DNA from 2 places in the Rhizobium acidisoli genome. Region 1 is predicted to be linked to the other one. Evidence: predicted binding sites of a transcription regulator. Region 1 holds the regulator's gene; the other holds the start of a gene.
The links. The regulator LexA, encoded in region 1, represses DNA repair genes until DNA is damaged. The targets are predictions, from matches to a motif close to TGTTCNNNNTGTGTTCNG.
Positions count from the first base shown of each region.

Region 2: CO657_RS13885 (putative DNA modification/repair radical SAM protein) is a predicted target of LexA. The motif match lies at 2,178-2,195, and genes of this name have one in related genera.

Region 1 is NZ_CP034998.1:1,625,120-1,632,956, forward strand. It holds gene lpxB (lipid-A-disaccharide synthase) at 1-204, shown strand, start outside; gene gltA (citrate synthase) at 247-1,536, opposite strand; partial or broken gene CO657_RS08140 (ComEC/Rec2 family competence protein) at 1,827-4,259, shown strand; gene lexA (transcriptional repressor LexA) at 4,240-4,959, opposite strand; gene CO657_RS08150 (VOC family protein) at 5,156-6,052, shown strand; gene kdsA (3-deoxy-8-phosphooctulonate synthase) at 6,049-6,894, shown strand; gene eno (phosphopyruvate hydratase) at 7,035-7,837, shown strand, end outside.
Region 2 is NZ_CP034998.1:2,796,815-2,804,651, reverse strand. It holds gene CO657_RS13895 (glycosyltransferase family 4 protein) at 384-1,442, opposite strand; gene greA (transcription elongation factor GreA) at 1,470-1,946, opposite strand; gene CO657_RS13885 (putative DNA modification/repair radical SAM protein) at 2,201-3,433, shown strand; gene CO657_RS13880 (UdgX family uracil-DNA binding protein) at 3,433-4,884, shown strand; gene carB (carbamoyl-phosphate synthase large subunit) at 4,948-7,837, opposite strand, start outside.

The sequences.
Region 1 (7,837 bases):
CCGGAATATCTGAACGACGTCGTTCGCGGCGCAAGCCTCGCCCGCTGGATGGAAAGGCTGTCGGCCGACACCTACCAGCTCAAGGCGATGAAGGAAGGCTATGATCTCATCTGGCAGCGCATGCAGACGGAAAAACCGCCTGGCGAACATGCCGCCGAAATCCTGCTCGAGGTGCTGAACAAGAAAAAACCCGGTCGTCTCTGACCGGGTTTTCTTCTTCTCTAGCCGATATATTGGCCGAAGCGATCAGCGCTTCGAAACCGGGATGTAGTCGCGCTTCGGTTCGCCGATATAGAGCTGGCGCGGACGGCCGATGCGCTGCTCCGGATCCTCGATCATCTCGTTCCACTGGGCGATCCAGCCGACGGTGCGGGCAAGCGCGAACAGCACGGTGAACATGGTCGTGGGGAAGCCCAGCGCCTTCAGCGTGATGCCGGAATAGAAATCGATGTTCGGATAGAGCTTCTTTTCGATGAAATATTCGTCGGTGAGCGCGATGCGCTCCAGCTCCATCGCCACTTCGAGCAACGGATCGTCCTTGATGCCGAGCTCGCCGAGCACTTCATGCGTCGTCTTCTGCATGATCTTGGCGCGCGGATCGTAGTTCTTGTAGACGCGGTGACCGAAGCCCATCAGGCGGAACGGATCGTTCTTGTCCTTGGCGCGGGCGATATATTCCGGAATGTGATCGACGGAGCCGATCTCATGCAGCATGTTGAGCGCTGCTTCGTTGGCGCCGCCATGGGCGGGGCCCCAGAGGCAGGCGATGCCGGCTGCGATGCAGGCAAACGGGTTGGCGCCCGACGAACCGGCGAGACGGACGGTCGAGGTCGAGGCGTTCTGCTCGTGATCGGCATGCAGGATGAAGATGCGGTCCATGGCCCGGGCAAGCACCGGATTGACCACATATTCTTCGCAAGGCACGGCAAAGCACATGCGCAGGAAGTTCGAGGCGTAGTCGAGATCGTTCTTCGGATAAACGAAGGGCTGGCCGATATGGTACTTGTAAGCCATGGCGGCAAGCGTCGGCATCTTGGCGATCATACGCAGGCTGGCGACCATGCGCTGGTGCGGATCGGTGATGTCGGTGGAGTCGTGATAGAAAGCCGACAGCGCGCCGACGCAGCCGCACATGACGGCCATCGGATGCGCATCGCGGCGGAAACCGGTGAAGAAGCGGCTCATCTGCTCGTGCACCATGGTGTGGTGCGTGACGCGATAATCGAAATCCTTCTTCTGTGCGGTGGTCGGCAGTTCACCGTAGAGCAGCAGGTAGCAGACTTCGAGGAAGTCGCCATGCTCGGCCAGCTGCTCGATCGGATAGCCGCGGTGCAGCAGCACACCTTCGTCGCCGTCGATATAGGTAATTTTCGATTCACAGGATGCGGTCGAGGTGAAACCCGGATCGTAGGTGAAGGAAGCCGTGTTCTTGTAGAGGGCACCGATATCGATGACGCTCGGGCCGATCGTGCCGCTCTTGACGGCTAGGTCGACAGATTTGTCACCGATTTTTATTGTAGCGCTTTGATCCGTCATGCTGATCCTCCGAAATGGCGGTGGCGCCATAAAAGCGCCATAGGGGTTAAGCGTCCTCACCGATAGCTATATGATCGCGAAGCTAATGCCAAGTTACCGCGACGGCATTTTGTGCATTGCGGTATCACCTTTTAGGCACTGCAGCGATGAGCCGCGCGCATAGCGGAAGCCAATGATTCGACTGCTCTTTTGGCGGTGGCGATTTTCCCTCATATTTCAATCGATTATTCTTGCTCGTTTTGATTGAAGGTTGCATTCTGGCCGCAGGTGCGGGCGATGTTGGGCGGGGCATGGAGGAATTGACGACAGTCGAATTGCGGCCGGAAGCGGGCGCCGGCCTGGCCGATTCCCAGGGTTTTTCCGCGCCCGCGGTGGTGAATCGGCCGGCAAGGACGCAGTCCGCGACGCCGTTGCGCCACCGGCTGCCGGCCGCGGCCTCGCAATCGCTGCGTGCCGGAATCCGCATGCTGGGCGAGGAGACCGACCATGGCCGACTGCTGCTGTTCTCGCCGGTCTTCCTCGGCGCCGGGGCGGCCTTCTGGTTTCTGGCGCCGTCGGATTTTCCCCTCATCGCATCGCTGCTCTGCCTGGCGACGCCGGCGGTCGTGGTTCTCGTCGCCGGCCCCAGCCGGCCGGTGTTGCGGGCCAGCTTCATGGCGCTGGCGCTTTTCGCCTGCGGCATGCTCTCGGCCCAATTCGAGAGCTGGCGGGCTTCGACCGTGATGCTCGATTCATCCGTGACGACGACGGTGACCGGCCGTGTCGAACGGCGGGAAGGTGATGGCCGTGGGCGCTGGCGCTACATCCTTTCCGTCACCGGGACGGAGAAGCCGGAGCTGAAGCGGTGGCCGGGACGCATCACCGCGATCGTCCGCGGCGCCGATACACCTTTCGAGATCGGCGACATCATCACCGGCAGGGCGCGGCTGACGCCGCCGGCGGGCCCAGCGCTGCCCGAGCTCAACGATTTCTCCTTCAGTGCCTACTTCGACGGCATCGGCGCAAACGGCTTCTTCTATGGCGCGCCGGAGAAAGCCGATCTGCAGGCAGGCCCGTAGCCGGCAAGATCGACATCGGAAGCAATGCTCGAATGGCTTTACCAACTGCGCAGCCGCATCGGCGACCGCATTCGGTCGATCCTGCCCGGCGATACCGGCGCTTTTGCCGCTGCACTGGTGACCGACGAGCGGCGCGCCATCTCGAATGCGACGACGGAAGCGCTGCGCCAGTCCGGTCTTGCTCATATTGTTGCGATCTCCGGCCTCAACATGGCGCTGTCGGCCGGCATCTTCTTCGTCGGCTTCCGGATGCTGCTCAGCCTCTTTCCGGGCGTTGCCCAGGCTTATCCGACCAAGAAGATCGCCGCAGCAGGCGCGCTCATCGCCGTCACCGCTTACTACCTGATCTCCGGCTTCGGGGTCTCGGCTGAACGCGCCTTTATCATGATGGCCATCATGCTGATCGCCGTCTTCTTCGATCGGCCGTCGATCAGCCTGCGCAATGTCGTTCTCTCGGCCCTTGTCATCATTGCCATTTCGCCCTCCGAAGTCCTGGGTCCGAGCTTCCAGATGTCCTTTGCCGCGACATTGGCATTGGTATCGGGTTATCAGCTGTGGAAAGACCGGCGCATCCGCGAAAACGCCTGGCTGAAGTTGCCGGTCTTCCGGCCGGTCGTTGCGGTCGCCGGTTTCTTCGGCGGCGTCTTCCTGACCTCGCTGATCGGCGGCTTCTCCACGGCGCTGTTTTCGATCGAGCATTTTCATCGCCTGACCGCTTACGGCCTGCCGGCAAACCTCGCGACGATGCCGATCATCTCCTTCATCGTCATGCCGGCCGGGCTGCTGGCGATGTTGCTCATGCCGTTCGGTCTGGACGCTCCGCTCTGGAAGGTGGTCGGCTTCGGCCTCGATCTGGTGATCGTAGTCGCCAAGACGGTGTCAGGTTGGGGCGGCGATATCGGCGTCGGCCGCTTGCCCGCCTGGTATTTCGCCGTCGCCGTCGCAGGCTTCCTGCTGCTGACGCTGCTCCGCACCCGGCTGCGCCATGCCGGCACAATGATCCTCGCAGTCTCGACGCTCCTGGTGCTGATTCTGCCGGTTCCGCGGCCGCCGGATCTGGTGATTTCGGAGGACGGCGGTCTGGTCGCGCTCGTCGATACGGCGGCAATGGCTTCCAATCGTGAAAACCCGCCGGATTTCATCTTCGACCAGTGGCAAAGAGCGTTGGTCCTGCCGACGCATCACCCGCCGAGAATGCTGGATGGCCCCGCTATCCCACCGGAGGGAGAAGACCGCCGCGTCAGGCTTTCCCGCGAGCAGCAGAATGAAGCAAGGACAGCAATGCGGGCGGCTGCCGCGGGCGGAGAAACAAACCGCTTTTCCTGCGTCAAGAAGGCCTGGTGCACATCGAGGCTTGGCAATGGCCGTGTGGTAACCATCATCGACAATGCCGCTTATCTCGGTCCGGCCTGCGATTCGGCCGATATCGTCGTGACGCCGGTCCGTCTGCGTTTCAACAGCTGCCGCTCAGGCGCGACGCTCTTCACCGGTGAGACGCTGCGCAGGACCGGTTCCGTCGAGTTGCGTTTCGCGGATGCCGGCCTGGAGGTCGCAACCGCATTCGAAACGCTGTCGCGGCCGTGGATGCGCCAGCGCGCCTATGACTGGCGCAGCAACAGTTTTGTCGAATCTGGTCTGTCCGGTGTCAGTGATAGCGGCGAATGAGGCCGACGAGTTTGCCCTGCACCTTGACGCGGTCCGGCCCGAAGATCCGGGTCTCGTAAGCCGGGTTGGCCGCTTCAAGTGCGATCGAGGCGCCCTTGCGGCGGAAGCGCTTCAGTGTCGCTTCCTCGTCATCGACGAGCGCAACGACGATGTCGCCGGGGCTTGCGGTGCTGCCGTTGCGGATGATCACCGTGTCGCCATCGAAGATGCCGGCGTCGATCATCGAATCGCCTTTGACCTCCAGCGCATAATGTTCACCGGAGCCAAGCATGTCGGCGGGAACAACGATGTCATGGGTGTTGTTCTGGATCGCCGAGATCGGAACGCCGGCAGCGATTCGGCCCATGACCGGCACCGAGACCGAGTTGCCGTTGTCGGCGACGGGTTTTGCAGGCGCGGGGGCAGCAGCCGGCTGGGGCTTGCCAAGGCTGCCCTCGATGACGCTTGGCGAAAAGCCGCGCCGGGGCTGGATGCTGGGGCTATAGGCTTCGGGAAGCTTGATGACCTCGAGCGCCCTGGCGCGGTTCGGTAGGCGGCGAATGAAACCGCGTTCTTCGAGCGCCGTAATCAGGCGATGAATGCCGGATTTCGAGGCCAGATCCAGGGCATCCTTCATCTCGTCGAAAGATGGCGGAACGCCGGATTCCTTCATGCGCTCATGAATGAAAAGGAGAAGCTCCTGTTGTTTGCGCGTGAGCATCGGCGTGTGACCCCTGATTGAAACAAATCCAGAACAGACACTATATGTTCCATATGTGTTCCGCAAGGTGCTAAATTTCCGTAAAACTTGCCGCCAACTCGTTGAGATTTTTATTTTCATTCGCCGGATTGGCACACATGTCTTGCATTGGGGGTGGGGCTGTCGCACATCTCTTGTCGTTTGAGGGAGGGATATGATGAACGAGCGTTCCGCCAAACCGCACCCGCTGGATCATGTCGTGCTGCCCGTCGTCAATATCGATCTGGCCCGCGAACGGCTCGGCAAGCTCGGCTTCACCGTTGCCGCCGATGCCCGCCATCCCTTCGGAACGGAGAATGCCTGCGTCTTCTTTGCCGACAAGACCTATCTGGAGCCGCTTGGTATCGCCAGCGTCGAAGAGAGCGAGGCGTCGGCGCGACACGGCAATGTCTTCACCGCCCGCAACCGCGCCTTCCGCTTCCGTTGCGGCGAGGAGGGGCTTTCGGCGGTGGCGTTTGCCACCAGCGATGCCGGCCGCGATCATCGCAACTACGCCGGCAGCGGATCGAGCGCCGGCGAGATGCTGCAGTTCAGCCGGCCGATGAAAATGCCTGATGGGTCCGAGACCATCGCCGGCTTCAAGCTGGCCTTTGCCGCTGAGCTGCGCGCGCCGGATTTCTTCCTCTTCAGCGTCGAGCGCATCAATCCGCTGCCGTCCGACCGCGGCGCGCTGGAGACGCATGCCAATGGCGTAACAGGCATTGCCGAGATTGCGCTTTGCGCGCCGGAACCCGCCGCATTCGCAGCCTTCGTCGGCCTTGCCGCTGCACAGTCGGCCGTCGAAAAAACCAGTTTCGGCGTCAATATCGCCGCGCCGAACGCGAAAATCAGCCTGATGACGCCGGAAGGGCTGGAGGCTTATTTTGAGATCGCCGTCTCATCCGCCGACCGCGGCCTGCGCGGCCGGGCTATCCTCTTCACTGTCGCCGATCTTGCCGTGACAGAAGCGCATTTGGCTGCTAACGGAGTGACCTACACGCGCAAGAACAATCGCATTCTGGTGAAGCCGGCGCCCGGGCAGGGCACGCTCTTCGCCTTCGAGGAAACACGATGAGCACTGATACGAATTCTGAAGTCAGGATCGGCGAGGGCGCAGGTCAGGTCACCTTCTCCAATACCGGCCGCCTGTCGCTGATTGCCGGCCCGTGCCAGATGGAGAGCCGCGACCACGCTTTCATGGTTGCCGGGACGCTCAAAGAGCTCTGCGCCAAGCTCGGCATCGGCCTCGTCTACAAAAGTTCGTTCGACAAGGCGAACCGCACCTCGCTGTCGGCCGAGCGCGGCATCGGGCTTGAAAAGGGCATGCAGGTCTTTGCCGATCTCAAGAAGGAATTCGGCTTTCCGGTCCTCACCGACGTTCACACCGCCGAGCAATGCGCCGAAGTGGCAAAGGTGGTCGATGTCCTGCAGATTCCGGCCTTCCTCTGCCGTCAGACCGACCTCCTGATCGCCGCCGCCGAGACCGGCCGTGCCGTCAATGTCAAGAAGGGCCAGTTCCTCGCCCCCTGGGACATGAAGAACGTGCTGAAGAAGCTCAACGCCAGCGGCAATCCGAACGTGCTGCTCTGCGAACGCGGCGCCTCCTTCGGCTATAATACGTTGGTTTCCGACATGCGCTCGCTGCCAATCATGGCGTCGATGGGCGCCCCCGTCGTTTTCGATGCGACCCATTCCGTGGCGCAGCCGGGCGGGCAGGGCGATTCCTCCGGGGGGCAGCGGGAATTCGTGGAAACGCTGGCGCGCGCAGCGGTAGCGACCGGTATTGCCGGCGTCTTCGTCGAAACCCACCAGGACCCGGACAATGCACCGTCCGACGGCCCGAACATGGTCTATCTCAAGGACATGCCGCGGCTGCTGGAAAAGCTGCTGGCCTTCGATGCCGTCGCCAAGGGCTGACAGTCAAAAGCCTGACATGTTCGTGCTATAGCGACGATCAGACATGCAGATCGAAGGTGTGCAATGCGCCATTGTAATTTGCACGCCTTCGATTATGACAGGCTTCGAACGATTGATCACCCACCGAGCAGGAAGAACCCATGACTGCAATCACCGATATCATCGCCCGCGAGATTCTCGATAGCCGTGGCAACCCCACCGTCGAAGTCGATGTCTATCTCGAAGACGGCAGCATGGGCCGCGCGGCCGTTCCCTCGGGCGCTTCGACGGGCGCGCATGAGGCGGTCGAGCTGCGCGACGGCGGCAAGCGCTACCTCGGCAAGGGCGTGCAGAAGGCGGTCGATGCGGCCAATACCGAGATCTTCGACGCGATCGGCGGCATCGATGCCGAAAACCAGATCCAGATCGACAACATCATGATCGAGCTCGACGGTACGCCGAACAAGTCGCGCCTCGGCGCCAACGCCATCCTCGGCGTGTCGCTCGCCGTCGCCAAGGCTGCCGCCCAGGCCTCCGGCCTGCCGCTCTACCGCTATGTCGGCGGCGCGTCCGCGTGCCTGCTTCCGGTGCCGATGATGAACATCATCAACGGCGGCGCCCATGCCGACAATCCAATTGATTTCCAGGAATTCATGATCCTGCCGGTCGGCGCCGACACGATCGCCGAAGCCGTGCGGATGGGTTCGGAAGTCTTCCATACGCTGCGCAAGGAACTCGCCGCCCAGGGCCACAACACCAATGTCGGCGACGAAGGTGGTTTTGCTCCGGGCCTGAAGAGCGCGCCAGAAGCCCTCGACTTCATCATGAAGTCGATCGAAAAAGCCGGCTACAAGCCGGGCGACGACATGTGCCTCGGCCTCGATTGCGCCTCGACTGAGTTCTTCAAGGACGGCAAGTATGTTCTCGAAGGTGAAGGCCGCACGCTCGAATCGGGCGCCATGGC
Region 2 (7,837 bases), 1.2 Mb from region 1:
TCATCCTGGGCGTTGTGCCGCTGCTGACCGGGAGTATGTCATTGCTTGGGGACACGAGCAGGGGCACAACGTCTACCCAACATCACGGCCTAGGAGATCGGTGAGGGCCGCCCCTCATCCGGCTGCCGCCACCTTCTCCCCGTAAACGGGGCGAAGGGGACAAGCCGCGACCTCGGCCTCATCGGCCCGGACGGCCGCTTCCGTCGCTTCGCTCCGCCGCGTCCGTCCAGGCCGATGAGGCCCGAAGCAGCACACACGACAGAATGAAAACTGTCAGGCATCATCCCGGTCCAAAGTGTCGACCATCAATCCGGTCGTTCAATCAGCATCAACCGGACAGCCGCGGGACAAGCTCGAGTATGACTGCTGCTCAACGGGCTGTTTTAGCCGCGGTTGTCACCGAGAAGGCGATCGTAGACTGCGCCGATCGCGTTTGCTTCCTTCTCCAGCGCAAAATTCGCTCTGACATGGCGCAGCGCATTCTCGCCATGGGCAATCGCCAAAGCGGGATCGGCGATATAGGGGGCGATCGCCTGTGTCAGTGCTTCACTGTTGCCGGCAGCCACCACCGAGCCGGTCTCACCTTCGGCAATGAGTTCGGCATAGGCGCCGGCGTCGGATGCCACCACCGCCGTTCGCGACGCCATGGCCTCGAGCGGGGTCAGGCCGAAACCTTCGTTGCGGGAGGGGGCGACATAAAGCGTCAGGCGGCGGTACCACACCTTGATATCGGGCACTTCGCCGAGGAAGAGGATACGGTCGCTGAGGCCGGCGGCGGCGACATCCGCTTTGAGCTTGTCTGCGAAGGCGGTGTGCTCGGCCGTCACCCGGCCGGAGACGACCGCCGTCCATTCCGGGTGCTGCGGCAGGAGTTCGATCATTGCCCGGACGAAAAGATCGGTGCCCTTCTGATGGCGCACGCGGCCGAAACAGCCGACCAGATGGCGGCCGGGCAGGCCGGTGGCGGCAATGCCGTCTTCCGCCGTTTCCGGCGGATGGAACAGCGAAAGGTCGACGCCGTGCTGGATGACCGTGTGGGGCACCTCGAGGAACGAGCCGGAGCGGTCACTGGTCGCGATCACTGCGTCCATGCGGCGGATCAGCCATTTCGTATAGGCGGTATGGCGGCGCTGCGCGGCCGAAGTGAAGAGGAGCTTCAGCGGCATGCGCAGGAGATAGCGAAGCAGGATGCCGACGGCCATCTCGTTGTTGCGGCGGGCGTGCCAGACACGCCGCCGCCGGCGCGCCGGCGGGCGCCAGAGGCCAAGGAGCTGCGACCATCTCAGCTTCGCCAAGCCTTCCGGCAGGCCGGGGCCGAGCGTTGCGATCCTCATGCCGAGCCGGATCTGGCAGGGGATGAGCTGGACGATGGTCGACGTGACGCCGGAGAGCCGGCGCTTGAAATTGGGCGCGATGATCTCGACGTCACGCAAATCAGGCAAGGGAGGGGTCTCGTCTGTGGCGGGCGATCAGCCCCAGGAAACCTGGAGGATTTCGTAGGCCTTGGAGCCACCGGGCGCATTGACCTCGATGGAATCGCCGACTTCCTTGCCGATCAGCGCGCGGGCGATCGGCGAGGAGATGGAGATGCGGCCGGCTTTGACGTCGGCTTCCTGATCGCCGACGATCTGGTAGGTCTTTTCTTCTTCGGTATCTTCGTCGACGAGCTTCACCTTGGCGCCGAACTTGATCTTGTCGCCGGACATTTTCGTCAGGTCGATGACCTCGGCGCGCGCCGTCAAATCTTCCAGCTCGCTGATGCGGCCTTCATTGTGACTCTGGGCTTCCTTGGCGGCGTGATATTCGGCGTTTTCAGAAAGGTCGCCATGGGCACGGGCTTCGGCGATCGCCTCAATGATTCGAGGGCGCTCCTCCTGCTGACGCCAGCGCAGTTCTTCCTGCAGCTTGACGAAACCACCCGGTGTCATTGGTACCTTTTCAACCATTTTTCTGTCCTTCACTCCTTGTATCCACGCAGTAGGCGCGAACACAAAAGAAAACAGGTCCCGAAGGGGAGCTTCGGAACCGTGCCACAATCCTAGTTAAGTGCTTATAGCAGATCGCCAAGGCCGATTTCCAGAAAATTCGCATGAACGGAAAAGCGAGCCACCGCGATACCGGGTCATCAGGCCCAAAAACGCGGTTGAGGCAGGATCGCCGCGATTGACTTTGTCCGCAAGAACATATAGTGAACATACTAATGAAGAAATCGCTAACAGAACGCTTGGCCATCCTTTCCGATGCCGCCAAATATGATGCTTCCTGCGCTTCCAGCGGCACGGTGAAACGCGATTCGGCGGCAAGCGGCGGGCTCGGCTCGACCGAGGGGTCCGGCATCTGTCATGCCTATGCCCCGGATGGGCGATGCATTTCGCTTCTGAAAATACTGCTGACCAATTTCTGCATCTACGACTGCGCCTATTGCATCAATCGCTCGTCGAGCAATGTCGAACGGGCGCGCTTCACGCCCGAGGAAGTGATCTGGCTGACGCTGGAATTCTACCGCCGCAATTATATCGAGGGCCTGTTCCTTTCCTCGGGCATTATCCGCTCGTCCGATTACACGATGGAAGAGATGGTCCGCATCGTCCGCGAACTGCGCGTGACGCATAATTTTCGCGGTTATATCCATCTGAAATCGATCCCGGAGGCATCGCCGCGGCTGATCGAAGAGGCGGGGCTTTTTGCCGACAGGCTGTCGCTCAATATCGAGTTGCCGACGGATAACGGCATCAGCCGCTTTGCGCCGGAAAAGAAGCCCGCCAATATTCGCCGATCGATGGGCGATCTGAGGCTGAAGATCGAGGCCGCCGGCGAGCCGACGCTGCGCACGAAGAAGCGTCAGCGCTTCGTGCCGGCCGGCCAGAGCACGCAGATGATCGTCGGTGCGGACGGCGCGAATGATGCGACGATCCTTGCGACCAGCGGCCGGCTTTACAGCAGCTACGGCCTGAAGCGTGTCTATTATTCCGCCTTCAGCCCGATCCCGGATTCATCGAAAAACCTGCCGCTGATCAAGCCGCCGCTGATGCGCGAACACCGGCTCTATCAGGCAGACTGGCTCTATCGGTTCTATGGGTTCGGCATCGACGAAATTACTGCCAGCCAGACCGGCGGCATGCTCGACCTCAACCTCGACCCGAAGCTTGCCTGGGCGCTGGCGAACCGGGCCGAATTTCCCGTCGATATCAACAAAGCCGAACGTGAACGCCTACTGCGCGTTCCCGGTCTCGGCACGAAGACGGTCAAATCAATCGTTTCGGCTCGACGCTTTCGCCGGCTGCGGCTCGACGATCTGTCGCGGCTCGGCATCTCGATCAAGAAGGTTCAGTCCTTCATCTCGGCGGAAGGCTGGTCGCCGCGCCGGCTGATCGACCGCCCGGACCTTCGCGCCATGTTCGAGCCGAAACCTGAACAATTGTCGCTGCTATGATGCGCCGGGTCGTGCTTGCGGGACGGGGCGATCTTGCCGAATGGCGCGATGCCGCGCGCGCCTTCGCGGCCGCCGGCATTTTGCCTGAGGAGATCGACTGGCGGGAAAGAAGCGCAGAGGCGGATCTTGCCTTTCAACGCGACGCCATGCCGCCGGCGCCGGTGACACGCAAGCCGATGACGGTGCCGCCCGCCTTTATCGAGCTTGCCGAGACGGTTCTCTGCCACTCCGACCCGGCGCGCTTCTCCTTGCTTTACCGCCTGCTCTGGCGGCTGCAGCTGGACCGGCAACTGCTCGAAGTGGCCTCCGACGAGGATGTCGTGCGGGCTCGCCTGATGGCAAAAAATGTCCGGCGCGACGCCCACAAGATGACGGCTTTCGTCCGTTTCAAAGAGGTTGGTGCGGCAGCGGCGGGCCGTCGAAAATTCATCGCCTGGTTCGAGCCGGACCATCATATCGTCAGGCGCACGGCGCCATTTTTCCAACGGCGCTTCACCGATATGGACTGGCTGATCGCCACGCCCAAGGGGTCGGCGGCCTGGGACGGTGCGCGGCTGACGCTCAGCGACGCGCCCTGCGAGAAGCCCAATCTCACCGATGCCACCGATGATCTCTGGCGCACCTACTATGTCAGCATCTTCAACCCGGCGCGGCTGAAGCTGAAGGCGATGCAGGCGGAAATGCCGAAAAAATACTGGAAGAACCTGCCGGAAGCCGATCTTATCCCTGGGCTGATCGCATCCGCCGAGAGCCAGGTGCGGGCCATGGCCGCGCGCGAGGCGACGCAATCGCTTCCCTTTCACGACCGGCTTCAGGAGGCCGCCCGCAACCTTCCCATAGAACCTGAAGCGCCGGCCGGCACGCTTGAAGCGCTAAGCGCCGAAGCTGGCGCCTGCACCCGCTGTCCGCTTCATGCCAAGGCGACACAGACCGTCTTCGGGGAGGGGCCGCGCGATGCGGAGGTGATGTTCGTCGGCGAGCAGCCGGGCGATCAGGAGGATATCGCCGGGCGCCCCTTCGTCGGCCCGGCCGGCAAGCTGCTCGACCAGGTGATCGCGGACGTCGGCATCGACCGTTCGGCGCTCTATGTCACCAATGCCGTCAAGCATTTCAAATATGAGCCGCGCGGCAAACGCCGCATCCATCAGAAGCCCAATATGGGGGAGGTGAAGCATTGTCGCTGGTGGCTGGATCTGGAACTGGCGCTCGTTAAGCCGAAGCTGATCGTTGCCATGGGGGCGACCGCGCTTGCGGCGCTGACCGATGTGAAAGAGCGCCTGCAGGACGTCAGGGGAAAGGCAATGGCGATCGAAGGAGGACGCACGCTCTTCGTGACGGTGCATCCCTCCTATCTGCTGCGCATTCCCGACGAGCGGTTGAAAGCGGAGGAGATGGTGCGATTTCGCAACGATATGCTGGAGATTCAGCGGCTTATGGCGTCCGCCGGATAAAGTGATTCCGGTGAAGCGGCGCCACCGCTCACCGAGCGATGGCGCCGCTGGAATTGCTCTATCTCAAGCGAAGTAGCTCTGCAGCGGCCGCACTTCGAGATTGCCCGCCTTCAGCGCCTTGATCGCCTGGGCCGCGGCTTCGGCGCCTGCCATGGTGGTGTAATAAGGCACCTTTTGCATCAGCGTCGCGCGGCGCAGCGACTTCGAGTCCGAGATCGCCTTGTTGCCGTCGGTGGTGTTGATGACCAGCTGGACCTGGCGGTTGCGGATGGCGTCCTCGATATGCGGACGGCCTTCCAGCACCTTGTTGATCTTGGTGGCGGTGATGCCGTTTTCGCCGAGGAAGCGGGCCGTGCCGCCGGTCGCCAGCACCTTGAAGCCCTGTTCGACGAGGATGCGGATCGCCGGCAGCACGCGCGGCTTGTCCTCGTCGCGCACCGAGACGAACACCGTTCCGTCACGCGGCAGCTCGACGCCAGCGCCGAGCTGCGACTTGGCGAAGGCCAGCGCAAAATCGGTGTCGAGGCCGATGACTTCGCCGGTCGAGCGCATTTCCGGGCCGAGCAGCGTGTCGACGCCGGGGAAGCGGGCGAAGGGGAAGACCGCTTCCTTGACGGCGATATGCGTGAGCTTGCGCGGATCGGGCTTTTCGCCATAGGCGGCGAAGGTCGCGTCGAGTTTTTCGCCGGCCATGACGCGGGCGGCGATCTTGGCGATCGGTGCGCCGATGGTCTTGGCGACGAAGGGTACGGTGCGCGAGGCGCGTGGATTGACTTCGAGAACGTAGACGGTGCCATCCTTGATTGCGAACTGGACATTCATCAGGCCGCCGACATTGAGCGCCTTGGCCATCGCCTTTGCCTGGCGCTCCAACTCGTCGAGCAGTTCGACGGGTAGCGAGCGCGGCGGCAGCGAGCAGGCGCTATCGCCGGAATGGATGCCGGCTTCCTCGATATGCTCCATGATGCCGGCGACATAGACGTCGGTTCCATCGCAGAGGCAGTCGACGTCGACTTCGATGGCGTGGCTGAGGTAGCTGTCGAAGAGCAGCGGGTTCTTGCCGAGCAGAGTGTTGATCTGGCCGGTCTTGTCGTTGGGATAACGCTGCTTGATGTCTTCGGGCACCAGTTCCGGAACCGTGTCGAGCAGGTATGTCTGCAGCTGGCCTTCCGAATGCAGGATCTGCATGGCGCGGCCGCCGAGCACGTAGGACGGGCGCACGACCAGCGGGAAGGCGATTTCGGCGGCGACCAGGCGGGCCTGCTCGACCGAGTAGGCGATGCCGTTGTTCGGCTGGTTGAGATCGAGCTTCATCAGAAGCTTCTGGAAACGGTCGCGGTCCTCGGCAAGATCGATCATGTCGGGTGCCGTGCCGAGGATCGGGATGCCGTTCTTCTCGAGCGCCTCGGCAAGCTTCAGCGGCGTCTGGCCGCCGAACTGGACGATGACGCCGACGACTTCGCCCTTTTCCTGCTCGGCCCGCAGGATCTCGATCACGTCCTCGGCCGTCAGCGGCTCGAAATACAGGCGATCGGACGTGTCGTAGTCGGTCGAGACGGTTTCCGGGTTGCAGTTGATCATGATCGCTTCATAACCGGCATCCTTCAGCGCGAAGGCGGCATGGCAGCAGCAATAATCGAACTCGATGCCCTGGCCGATGCGGTTCGGGCCGCCGCCGAGGATGACGACCTTCTTGCGGTCGGAAACCTCAGCTTCGGAGCGGGCGACGCCGACGAAGGGCGTCTCGTAGGTCGAATACATATAGGCGGTCGGCGAAGCGAATTCGGCGGCACAGGTATCGATACGCTTGAAGACCGGGCGGACGTTGAGGCTGTTGCGAAGTTCGGCGACCTGCTTGGGGCGCTTGCCGGTCAGCGTCGCCAGACGCGCGTCGGAAAAGCCCATGGCCTTCAGCATGCGCAGGTTCGCGGCATCCTCGGGCAGGCCGTGCTCGCGGATGCGCGCTTCCGTGTCGATGATATTCTTGAGCTCGGCGATGAACCAGGGGTCGATCTTGCAGCCCTCGTGCACCTCTTCGATGCTGAGGCCCATGCGCAGCGCCTGGGCGACCATGCGCAGGCGATCCGGCGTCGGCGTGCCGATGGCGGCGCGGATGGCGTTGTGGCTGGATTCGCCTTCCTCGGAATCGGGGATCTCGATCTCGTCGAGGCCGGTCAGGCCGGTTTCGAGGCCGCGCAGCGCTTTCTGCAGCGATTCGGCGAAGGTGCGGCCGATCGCCATGACTTCACCGACAGACTTCATCGCGGTCGTCAGCACCGGCGAGGCGCCGGGGAATTTCTCGAAAGCGAAACGCGGGATCTTGGTGACGACATAGTCGATCGACGGTTCGAAGGAGGCAGGCGTTGCGCCGCCGGTGATGTCGTTGTCCAGCTCGTCGAGCGTATAACCGATGGCGAGCTTGGCGGCGACCTTGGCGATCGGAAAGCCGGTGGCCTTGGAGGCGAGCGCCGAGGAGCGCGAGACGCGCGGGTTCATTTCGATGACGACCAGGCGGCCGTCCTTCGGATTGACGGCGAACTGGACGTTCGAGCCGCCGGTTTCGACGCCGATCTCGCGCAATACCGCGATCGAGGCGTTGCGCATGATCTGGAATTCCTTATCGGTCAGCGTCAGCGCTGGCGCGACGGTGATCGAATCGCCGGTGTGGACGCCCATTGGATCGATGTTTTCGATCGAGCAGATGATGATGCAATTGTCCGCCTTGTCGCGGACGACTTCCATTTCATATTCCTTCCAGCCGAGCACCGATTCCTCGACCAGCACTTCGGTGGTCGGCGAGGCGTCGAGGCCACCGCCGACGATCTCGAAGAATTCCGAGCGGTTGTAGGCGATGCCGCCGCCGGTGCCGCCCATGGTGAAGGAGGGGCGGATGATGGCGGGCAGGCCGACGTGGTCGATCGCCTGGGCGGCAATCGCCATGGCGTGGCTGATG